Acidicapsa ligni: one gene and its partners. The protein of the gene in region 3 binds, or shares a complex with, the protein of the main gene of each other region. Links are inferred from orthologs where the notes say so. Each region holds a gene or a part of one and is shown on either strand. Other genes may lie near its edges.

Region 1 (3,116 bases), on a different replicon or contig from region 3:
TGGTACGTATGTGGATGAAGTGAAGAGCCTGCTGAAGAGCGAGCAGGATGAGATTGCGGAAAAGAACAGGGAGATCGCCGAGGGAGTCTTTGAGGCGACGAACGATCCGAAAAATCCGCTTGCTGCTCCCAAGAAAGAAGAGATGCCGCCATTTCTGAATTTTGCGCCGCTGGAGAATGGCGCGACGGTCTTGACGTCCACGGCGCGGGAGTACGAAGAGGCCGTGAAGGCTGCTGAGGCGAATGGAGGGGCAGCGCTGGATGGAGCTGGGATCGATGCCGTGAACCAGTTGTTGATACAGACGGAGCGGGCGTTCTTCGATCCGGCTGGGCTGCCGGGGCGCTCCTGGTTCAAGCACCAGATTTATGCTCCCGGGGCCTATACGGGGTATGGCGTGAAGACGCTGCCGGCGGTTCGTGAGGCGATTGAGCAGCGCAAGTGGGCTGTTGCCGAGGGGGCTACTGTTTCGGTGGGTAAGGTGTTGGGGAATGAGAGTGCGGTGATCAAGGCGGCTACGGAGAAGTTGGAGTCGCTGGTGCCGGCTGGGGCATCCAGACCTGAGAACTCGGGCGGGAATCTGGGTGGGAACCTGGGCAGGAAGTAGATATTGCGAGATTCAGATTGAGGATGTTCAGGCTGATTTTTGAGGGTACTGCTTCAGAGGCAATTCGATGTTTCTGAAGCAGCGTCTCTGAAGCAGAGATGTTCCATGGTCGCCGGTTGGCCTGTTTTCTGTTTATATGAGGAATGGGTTGCGGTTCTTTTCCTGGCCTATGGTGGTGGCAGGGCCGTGGCCTGGGAGGACTTTGGTCTCTTCTGGCAAAACCAGCAGGCGAGTTTTGATAGAGTCGATGATCTGACGACCGTTGCCGCCGGGCAGGTCGGTGCGGCCTATGCTGCGGGCGAACAGGGTATCGCCTGCGACGAGCAAATTGAGTGGAGCGAAGTGCAGGCAGACGCTGCCCTGGGTGTGGCCGGGGGTGTGAATGACCTGGGCTGGATAGGCGTCCAAGCCGACTTTGAGGCCGTCCTTGAGGCTGGCGTCGGGGGACTCGGTTTCCGGGGTGTCGATGCCTATCCAACCGGCCTGAACTTCCATCATCTGCAAGAGAGGGATGTCGTTTTCATTGAGGAGGATGGGTGCTCCGGTGAGGCGTTTGAGCTTGAGTGCTCCGCCGATGTGGTCGATGTGGGCGTGGGTGATCAAGATTTGTTTGAGCTTGAGGTTCTGGCCGGTCAGGCGGCGATGGATGCGGGTGATGTCGTCGCCGGGATCGATGACGATGGCTTCGCCGGTTGCAGGGTCGCCCAGGATGGTGCAGTTGCATTGGAGTGGGCCTACGGGGAAGGTTTCGATGATTGGGGCGACGGTCATAGGTTTAGTTTAGTCGAGGGGATTTTGTGGGGGAAAAAGATTGAGGCGGACCTAATAGGTCCGCCTCGTTTGCTGCTGAAATCTGATCCGAATTATTTGCCGGGCTTGGCTGGGGCAGAGACTGGGGCTGTGCCCTTCATTCCGGAAAACACTGAGGAGCTGGAACCGTTAGAGCGGAGATAAAGGATGGTCAACGAAATCGAGGTGATCATGAAGAGCGCGGCGGCCCAGCTGGTCATCTTGGTGAGCAAGTTAGCTGCTGCACGAGGACCGAAGGCGGTTTGTGAACCTTGTCCGCCGAAGGTGCCGGCGAGGTCTGCGCTCTTACCTTGCTGAAGCAGAACGACGCCGATGAGGAAGAGGCATACGATCACGTGAAGAACGATAGTTGCATACAGCAAAAATTGCATGTGTTGACTGCTTTCCTGAATCTCGTCGACTGACTTGCCTTGCGGCCGCGCTCAGGACGGGAGAATTTTGGTGCGGAAGGGGGGACTTGAACCCCCACACCTTGCGGCGCAAGCACCTCAAGCTTGTGCGTCTGCCAATTTCGCCACTTCCGCTTTAGGACAACTATCGAAGTATATCAAAGGTGGAAGGGTCATGGGAACACGACAGCCATCCGAGTTGTGTTGAATCAGAGATTGTTGTGGATTATTACGGATTATTACGTTCAAGTTTGATTTGCTGCTATTTTGCCGGGACGATTCCTGCCTGTTTGTGGAGGACATCGATCACGGTTTGATAGAGGAGGTTGCGACGGTCGAAGCGATCCGCAGCCCGGGTTACGTAGCGGACAAGCACGTTGATTCCGGGAGACGCTGGGCGGAGATTGACCTGGGCGCTGCCTCCGAACTGGGTTAGGCCGTTCAAGCGTGAAGAGCGTTTCCATTCCTGCTCGGCTTTGTGGGCGTCCTGATCCGTTTCTTTGAGAATGGCTTTGTGAATCTGCTCAATTATGGTGTAGCTGTTTTCGGATTCGGGGACGTTGACGGAAATTTCATCCCACATCCACTGGCTGGCGGTGGAGAAGTTGAAGTACTGACCATTGACGGCGAACTTATTCAGGATGGCGACGCGGCGGCCGGTGGGGTGACCTTCTTCGGTGGAGTTGCCGGTTTCGAGGATTGCGGTGCGGAAGAGGCCGAGTTCGATGACTTCGCCGGTGACTCCGTTGATCTCTACTGAGTCGCCGAGGCGGATGCCGTTTTTGCCCATGAGAACGAACCAGCCGAGGAAGGCGATGATGAAGTCCTGCAGGGCAACGGTGAGGCCGGCGGTGGCCAGGCCGATGACGGTGGAAACCTGTTTGGGCACGCCGAAGACAACGAACATGATCATCACGATGCCGAGGATCTGCACGCTGAGCTGGAAGATGGTGCGGAGGGTCTGCGTGCGGCGCGGATCGAGGCCGGGACGCTCCATCCAGCGGTGGATGATGCTGGTGAAGAGCGTGACGCAGATGAGGATGAAGGCAATCATTGCGATGGATTGCAGGATGAGATGGAGGACGATGCGGTGCTGTAGCTGGACCTGAATAGCCCACTTGTCGTAGAGGTTCGCGAGTTGTTTTTGCGTGTGGATGCGGTCGTTGCAGATGCCGATGAGCTGTTGTAGCTGGCCTTGCTGCTTGAGGGCGGCGAGGCGTGTGGCGTGGTCCTGCGCGGCATTGGCTTGCGCATTGTCCCGCGAGGATTTGCCAGCCTGGGCTTCGAGGCGGTTGTAATCGGCTTCGAGGGAT
Region 2 (3,689 bases), on a different replicon or contig from region 3:
TTCATGTTTCAAGCCGTTTAGGTCATTCGCTTCAATCTGCGCCGGTGATGCTGTCGGTTCTGGCATCTGCGCCTGAGGTTTGCTCAGGGCCTGCTTTGGTTGCATCCTGCAGGCCGTTGTCCCCATCCCTGGGGATTTTCGAGCATAGCGGAAGCCCGGCTCCTTAGTTTTCCAATGGACCGGTTCTCGTTCGGACGCGGGTTACGCGCACGATTCCAGCTCAATCCATTCGATTCAATGGCCTTATTTTGTGCCGTCGATGGAGGAATGCTTTATCGTTGTGCTCTGCCCGGAGACCTGTATCGACGCTGCGCAATCGTGCGGCATTTAAACTGAGAGATGGAGAGTTCTGCCGTGTTCGGTAATGTGCTAACAAAAGTTTTTGGTACCAGCAACGATCGCGCAGTGAAGCGCCTGTTGCCCAGAGTTGCTGCTATCCAGTCGTTTGAATCACAGATTGCTCCGCTTTCCGATGAGCAATTGCGCGGCCGGACTCTCGAGTTTCGCGCTCGGATTGCGGCACGTATTGAAGGCCTGACAGATCCTGACGCCATCAAGGCTGCAGAAGACGCGGCACTTGACGAGCTGTTGCCCGAGGCTTTCGCTGTGGTTCGCGAAGCAGGTAAACGTGCTGTCAAAATGCGTCACTTCGATGTGCAGATGATTGGTGGCATGGTGCTGCACCAGGGCAAGATCGCCGAGATGCGTACCGGTGAAGGAAAGACACTTGTCGCCACGCTGGCCTGCTATCTGAACGCGCTCGCGGGGCATGGCGTACATGTGGTCACGGTCAACGATTACCTGGCTAAGCGTGATGCCGAGTGGATGGGCAAGATCTATGAGTTCCTCGGGCTCACCGTCGGCGTGATCGTGCATGATCTTGATGACAGCCAGCGTCGCGATGCGTATGCGGCCGATATCACCTATGGCACCAACAATGAGTTTGGCTTCGATTACCTGCGCGACAACATGAAGTTCGAGCTCAAGGACTGTGTACAGCGTGGCCAGTATTACGCCATCGTGGACGAAGTCGATTCTATTCTCATCGATGAGTCTCGTACGCCGTTGATCATCTCCGGACCAACGGATCAGACTACGGACAAATATGCGCGAGTGCGCAAGATTATTCCGCAGCTTGAGTTGGGAGAAGAGACAGATCCGGGCCAGGGAGAAGCCAAGATTTTCACCGGCGATTATGTCGTGGATGAAAAGCAGCGGTCCATCGGCGTGACGGATGAGGGCTGGTTCAAGATTGAAGAACTGCTTGGCATCGGAAACATTGCCGACCCGGAAAACTGGGATCTGAAGCATTATGTCGAGACGGGTATCAAGGCGCATTCGCTGTATAAACGCGATGTGGATTACGTCGTCAAAGAAGGCGAAGTTATCATCGTGGATACCTTCACAGGCCGCCTGATGCCAGGTCGTCGCTGGTCCGATGGACTGCATCAATCCGTCGAAGCGAAGGAAGGCGTGAGCATCCGCAAGGAAGATCAGACGCTGGCGACGATCACCTTCCAGAACTACTTCCGCTTGTACAAAAAACTCTCCGGCATGACAGGAACAGCGGAGACTGAGGCTGCCGAGTTCGACAAGATTTATAAGCTCGACATCACGGTTATTCCAACCAACAAGCCGATGCTGCGTGAGGATAGTTCCGATGTGGTCTATCGGACAATCAAGGAAAAATACAAAGCTGTGGCGGATGACATCGCCACGGTGCATGAGACGGGGCAGCCGGTGCTCGTTGGCACCACATCGATTGAAAAGAGCGAGTTGCTTTCGCAAACATTGCAGCGCAAAGGCGTGAAGCATGTCGTGTTGAATGCGAAGTTCCACGAGCGCGAAGCGGAGATTGTTGCGCAGGCTGGCCGGTTGGGTATGGTTACGATTGCCACCAACATGGCGGGTCGTGGTACGGATATTCTGCTGGGCGGCAATGCCGAGTTCATGACGCGCCAGGAGTTGGTGAAGAATGGCCTTGCACGCGTCATTAGCGGTGCAGAGGGCGCGATCAATCCTATGGCTCCTGCAGGCTTCCTGCGTTTCTATTACCAGGGCCAGGAGTTTGAAACGCCTGAACCGCAGTGGAACGAGTATTACCAGAATCATGCAGAAGGCGTGCAGCGGGATCACGATGCCGTTATCTCCGCGGGCGGCCTGTTCATTCTTGGCACGGAGCGCCATGAGTCACGGCGCATCGATAACCAGTTGCGTGGCCGCGCAGGTCGTCAGGGCGATCCGGGTGCGTCAAGATTTTATCTGTCGCTTGAAGATGACTTGATGCGCATCTTCGCCAAGGCGTGGGTGAGTACACTGCTTGAACGTCTCGGCATGGAAGAAGGCGTACCTATTGAGTCGCGCATGATTTCCAAGCGTATTGAAGGCGCACAGAAAGCGGTTGAATCGCAGAACTTCGAGTCGCGCAAACATCTGCTTGAGTATGACGATGTGATGAACAAGCAGCGCGAGGCGGTGTATGGTTTACGCCGTCAGCTGCTACTTGCAGTCGAGCAGCGTGAGCTGATTCTTGAGGATTATCTCTCGAATATTTTGAGCACCATGCTTGATCAGTTTGCGCCTGAAGACAAACATCCCGATCAATGGGATATCAAGGGTCTCAAGGGCAAGCTTATCGAACAGTTTGGCTTCGATCTGAATAATCAGGGACTCGATCCACTTGAACTGACGCGCCATGAACTCGGCGAGGGAATCTTCAACAAGCTGAAGGCAGAGTACGAAACGAAGGAAGAGATTCTCGGCGCAGAGGCGATGCGATATCACGAACGCATGGTGATGTTGTCCGTGTTGGATGGCCTTTGGAAGGACCATCTACTTGCGATGGATCATCTCAAGGAGGGAATCGGTTTGCGCGGCTATGCGCAACTGGATCCGCTGGTGGAGTATAAGCGCGAGTCGTTCGATATGTTCGAGGCGATGATGGTGAAGTTCCAGGAGGATACGGTCCGGTATCTGTTCCGCATGCAGATTGTGGGACCCGATGGTCAGCCGGTGACGCAGGTTCCCAAGGTGGACAGGGAAGTCCCTGCGGCTCCGCCGGTCGAGAGCGCTGCGCAGTTGCCTTCCCGGGAGACGGCGAAGGAGCTGCCGCGTGAAGTATCGATTCCGACACGCGCGCCATCGACAACGATCGATGCGCTGGAGAAGGAGTTCGAGCGCAGAAAGCATCGGGAGCTGGAGGCTGCGCGCTTTGCAGGCGCTGCGGCGAGCAGTGAACCGACACAGCGAAACGCTGGGAGCAAGGTTGGGCGGAATGATCTTTGCCCATGTGGATCAGGGAAGAAGTTCAAGAAGTGTCATGGAGTGGAAGCTTAGAGACCATTCCTGGTAGTTCGATGGCGTGAGAGCGTGGCTGGATATGGAGGGTAGAACGACTTCTGATGCGAGTCTACTCCATGCTGGCCGCGCTTCTTATTTGCTCCTGTTTGCAATGAAAAAGCAAATACGGAAAGCTAACTGACGATTTCGCCCACTGCAGAAAAGGTGAGGTTTTCCGCAGTGCTGCCAGTGCGTTCGCGCCACTGATCAAAGAGCCGCCCATAGCTAAGAGTCATGCGCTCTTCCTGTGCGATGCCGAGTTGGGCGGCGATGCGGTCGATCCAGTCGGGTGTGCCTTCGAGCTCGGCAAAGTTGCCGACGGGTGTTTCATCTACAACGCAATGACCTTC
Region 3 (2,996 bases):
CCTGCGCGACGCATGTGCTCTACTTCCCGTGCTGACTTCAGAATTACGGCCACAATCCCACTTCCCCGACTGCACAAATCAACAAAACTTCTTAAAACACACAAACTGCCGACACAATCCGGGTTTTAACCTGAAAGGTTAAGCCCGCAATCGCTCGACAGAAGACACAATGCCAGCGGCCACATCGGCTACCGGCTGATCTCCATTGACCTCGGCAAACCTGCTCAATCCGCGATAATGCTCGATCACCGGGGCAGTCAGGGTGTCATAGGTACGCATACGCCCATCGAAGCACATTTCCGTATCGTCGCTTCGCTGTACCAGAGTCGCGCCTTCTACGTCGCAAACTCCTTCAATACGAGGGGGTTGCAGGTAGATGTTATAGATCGTCTGGCAGACGGGGCAGTTGCGGCGTCCAGTAATACGACGCAGTAATCGAGTATAGTCCACCTGAATGCTAACTGCAACTACCGGCAGGGCATTACAGTGTTCCGCCAACCAATTGTCCAGCCACTGCGCCTGTGGAATCGTCCGTGGAAACCCGTCCAGGATGAATCCATTCCTGGTATCCGGCTCCACCAATCGTGCCGCCACCATGTCGTTGACCAGCGTGTCCGGAACCAGCTTGCCCTGAAGCATCAGTTCATTCGCCAGCTTGCCTAGTTCCGTGCCACGGTCGCGATGCGATCGAAGCAGGTCGCCAGTGGAAATCTGGGGAATTCCCCAGAGCTTCACCAGCTCCTTGGCTTGCGTTCCCTTGCCAACTCCAGGAGCACCCAGCAGCAGGATCGGGCCAGGGACAACCGGGTGGCCAGGATGCACCACTTCCCCGCTATCCCCTGCGGCTGAAGAAACTGCCGTACCCATTACCAGGTCTTCCTTCCGCGAACACGACCCGAACGCGGTGAGAATCCGTCATAGTGCCGCATAATCAACTGCGACTCAATCTGGTTAGCTGTATCCATCGCCACGCCAACCACGATCAGCAGTGAGGTTCCACCGAAGTAGAAGTTCATGTGCAGACCGTTGGTGACCCACGCCGGCAGATGCTCAAAGATACCGCCCACCAGCCAGAGATGATTCAGATGGAAGCCGGAAAGAAGGAACGTCGGCACCAGCGAGATCAGGATCAGGTAAACAGCGCCGACCAACGTAATGCGGGTCAGAATGTCGTTGATGTAGTCCGAAGTGCGGCGTCCAGGACGAATACCCGGAATAAATGAACCGCTCTTGCGCATGTTGTCCGCAATGTCATCGGGACGGAAAACGATCGAGATGTAGAAGTAGGCGAAGAAGATGATCGCCGCCATGTACAGGAACTCGTACCACGGCTCGCCAGGCTGCAGACCGGCCATGATGTTCGACAGCACTTTGTTCGACTGAACAAAACCCACCTGGCTGAACAACAGCGGAGCCGACAGAATCGAACTGGCAAAGATGACCGGCATTACACCGCCTGAATTCACCTTCAGCGGCAGGTGCGAACTAAGTCCACCCATCATCTTGCGGCCGACAATACGGCGAGCCGACTGCACCGGTATCCGACGCTCCGACCGCTCGACGAATACGATGAAAGCCACCAGGGCCACCATCGCCGCCAGCAGCAGCAGAACCGCAACGCCCGTAAACGTGCCCCAGGCATTGGTCTTTACCTTGTCGACAATGTCCGCAATGCCACGCGGCAGACCAACCACGATACCCGTAAAGATCAACAGGCTCATGCCGTTGCCGATACCGCGATCGGTGATCTGCTCACCCAGCCACATGATGAAGGCCGTACCTGTCGTCAAGGTCAGAACCGTCAGCAAGATAAACGCCGGTCCGGAGATGATCACCATGCCCTGGCTGGTCAATCCGAAAGCAATTGCAATCGACTGGAAAGCCGCGAGGATAACCGTGAGATAACGCGTCCACTGGGTGATCTTGCGACGTCCCAGTTCGCCTTCTTTTTGAAGGCGAGCCAACGGCTCATAAACCACCGTCAACAACTGGAAGATGATCGACGCCGTGATATACGGCATGATGCCCAGCGCGAAGATCGTAAACCGGCGAAGGTTACCGCCTGAGAACATATCCAGCAGGCCGAGGGCCGATCCGCCCTGCGTGTGGAAGAACTGCTCCAGCAACTTGCTGTTCACACCTGGAGTCGGCAAAAACGCGCCCAGGCGGTAAATTGCCAGCAGGCCCAGTGTGAAACCAATCCGCTTACGCAGATCGGGAACCCGGAAGATATTGAGGAACTTTTCAAACATAGCTTAAGGATCCACTCCGCAGGCCGAACTGCCCGTCTTGCCCCAAATTTGCTGGCAGAACCATCCTATTCCCCGGAGGCCCTGCCTGTCCTTAAACGCGCAAAAGCGCGGGGCGGAATTACTCCGCCGCCGTAACAGTAACTCCACCAGCCACGATCGCCTTGCCGCCAGCCTTTTCAATCTTCTCAGCCGCAGTCTTCGAGAACCGGTGCGCCGTAATCGAGATAGCCGTGGTCAATTCGCCCGTACCCAGAATCTTGATCAAAGCCTTCTTGTTACCGGCCAGACCAAGCTTCTTGTAATCCTCAAGCGCGATCTCGGAGATGCCACGCTCGGCAGCCAGATCGGCAATGCGGGTCAGGTTGATGACGGTGTATTCAACGCGGAAGATGTTGGTAAATCCACGCTTGGGAAGACGGCGATGCAACGGCATCTGGCCGCCCTCAAAGCCACGCATCAGGCTGGAGCCCGAACGCGAACCCTGGCCCTTGTGGCCGCGGGTTGAAGTCTTACCCATGCCGGATCCCATACCGCGACCGACACGCTTGCGCCCAGTGTTTGCCTTCTTGGGCGCGCGGAGATTTGAAAGATTCTTTGCCATGATTTCCTCGCTCATGCGCCGGCACTGAAAGTTGCTGCCGACTCGCGTAATAGCCCCGACCATTGGCCGGGGCGTATGTTTAGTCTACTCGAATTAGTCTTCGAGAATGCGAACCAGATGCGGAACAGTCTTCACCATGCCGC

Evidence for each region.
Region 1: secY (region 3) and secG share a complex: the UniProt entries of both Escherichia coli proteins name them as parts of the sec protein translocase complex. The link is inferred for Acidicapsa ligni from one-to-one orthologs.
Region 2: the proteins of secY (region 3) and secA are in contact, whole or in part, in a crystal structure (PDB 3DIN), measured with the Thermotoga maritima proteins. The link is inferred for Acidicapsa ligni from one-to-one orthologs. Residues at the interface, in WP_004081795.1 of Thermotoga maritima: Glu108, Gly109, Glu110, Glu111, Ala236, Glu237, Arg238, Arg239, Ile240, Thr241, Ile242, Gln243, Tyr244, Ala245, Arg246, Arg247, Val248, Thr249, Gly250, Arg251, Arg252, Val253, Tyr254, Gly256, Ala257, Ser258, Thr259, Tyr260, Leu261, Pro262; in WP_004082002.1 of Thermotoga maritima: Glu261, Ala262, Arg263, Lys300, Ala301, Arg302, Thr303, Ile304, Ile305, Leu323, Tyr324, Asp325, Pro326, Val329, Ser330, Tyr333, Ile336, Lys340, Phe345, Val349, Glu363, Phe364, Tyr374, Ser375, Gly376, Gly377, Glu393, Ile395, Thr482, Ser483.

Annotation. Positions count from the first base shown.
Region 1 is NZ_JAGSYG010000007.1:244,073-247,188, reverse strand. The notes cover bases 127-3,089. They hold secG (preprotein translocase subunit SecG), read right to left. Parts: upstream 1,786-3,089; coding sequence 1,468-1,785; downstream 127-1,467. Other genes in these bases: OHL19_RS20675 (mechanosensitive ion channel family protein), read right to left, coding at 2,066-3,089; OHL19_RS20690 (MBL fold metallo-hydrolase), read right to left, coding at 737-1,375; OHL19_RS20695 (M28 family metallopeptidase), read left to right, coding at 127-604. Also shown: more of OHL19_RS20695, read left to right, coding at 1-126; more of OHL19_RS20675, read right to left, coding at 3,090-3,116. UniProt on the Escherichia coli protein: Subunit of the protein translocation channel SecYEG. Overexpression of some hybrid proteins has been thought to jam the protein secretion apparatus resulting in cell death; while this may be true it also results in FtsH-mediated degradation of SecY.
Region 2 is NZ_JAGSYG010000003.1:724,140-727,828, reverse strand. What follows is about bases 1-3,536. They hold secA (preprotein translocase subunit SecA), read left to right. Parts: upstream 1-354; coding sequence 355-3,336; downstream 3,337-3,536. Other genes in these bases: OHL19_RS13290 (class IV adenylate cyclase), read right to left, coding at 3,474-3,536; OHL19_RS13300 (hypothetical protein), read left to right, coding at 1-167. Also shown: more of OHL19_RS13290, read right to left, coding at 3,537-3,689. UniProt on the Escherichia coli protein: Required for protein export, interacts with the SecYEG preprotein conducting channel.
Region 3 is NZ_JAGSYG010000002.1:10,447-13,442, reverse strand. What follows is about bases 60-2,902. They hold secY (preprotein translocase subunit SecY), read right to left. Parts: upstream 2,253-2,902; coding sequence 867-2,252; downstream 60-866. Other genes in these bases: rplO (50S ribosomal protein L15), read right to left, coding at 2,371-2,853; OHL19_RS06505 (adenylate kinase), read right to left, coding at 139-867. Also shown: map (type I methionyl aminopeptidase), read right to left, coding at 1-53; rpmD (50S ribosomal protein L30), read right to left, coding at 2,947-2,996. UniProt on the Escherichia coli protein: The central subunit of the protein translocation channel SecYEG. Consists of two halves formed by TMs 1-5 and 6-10.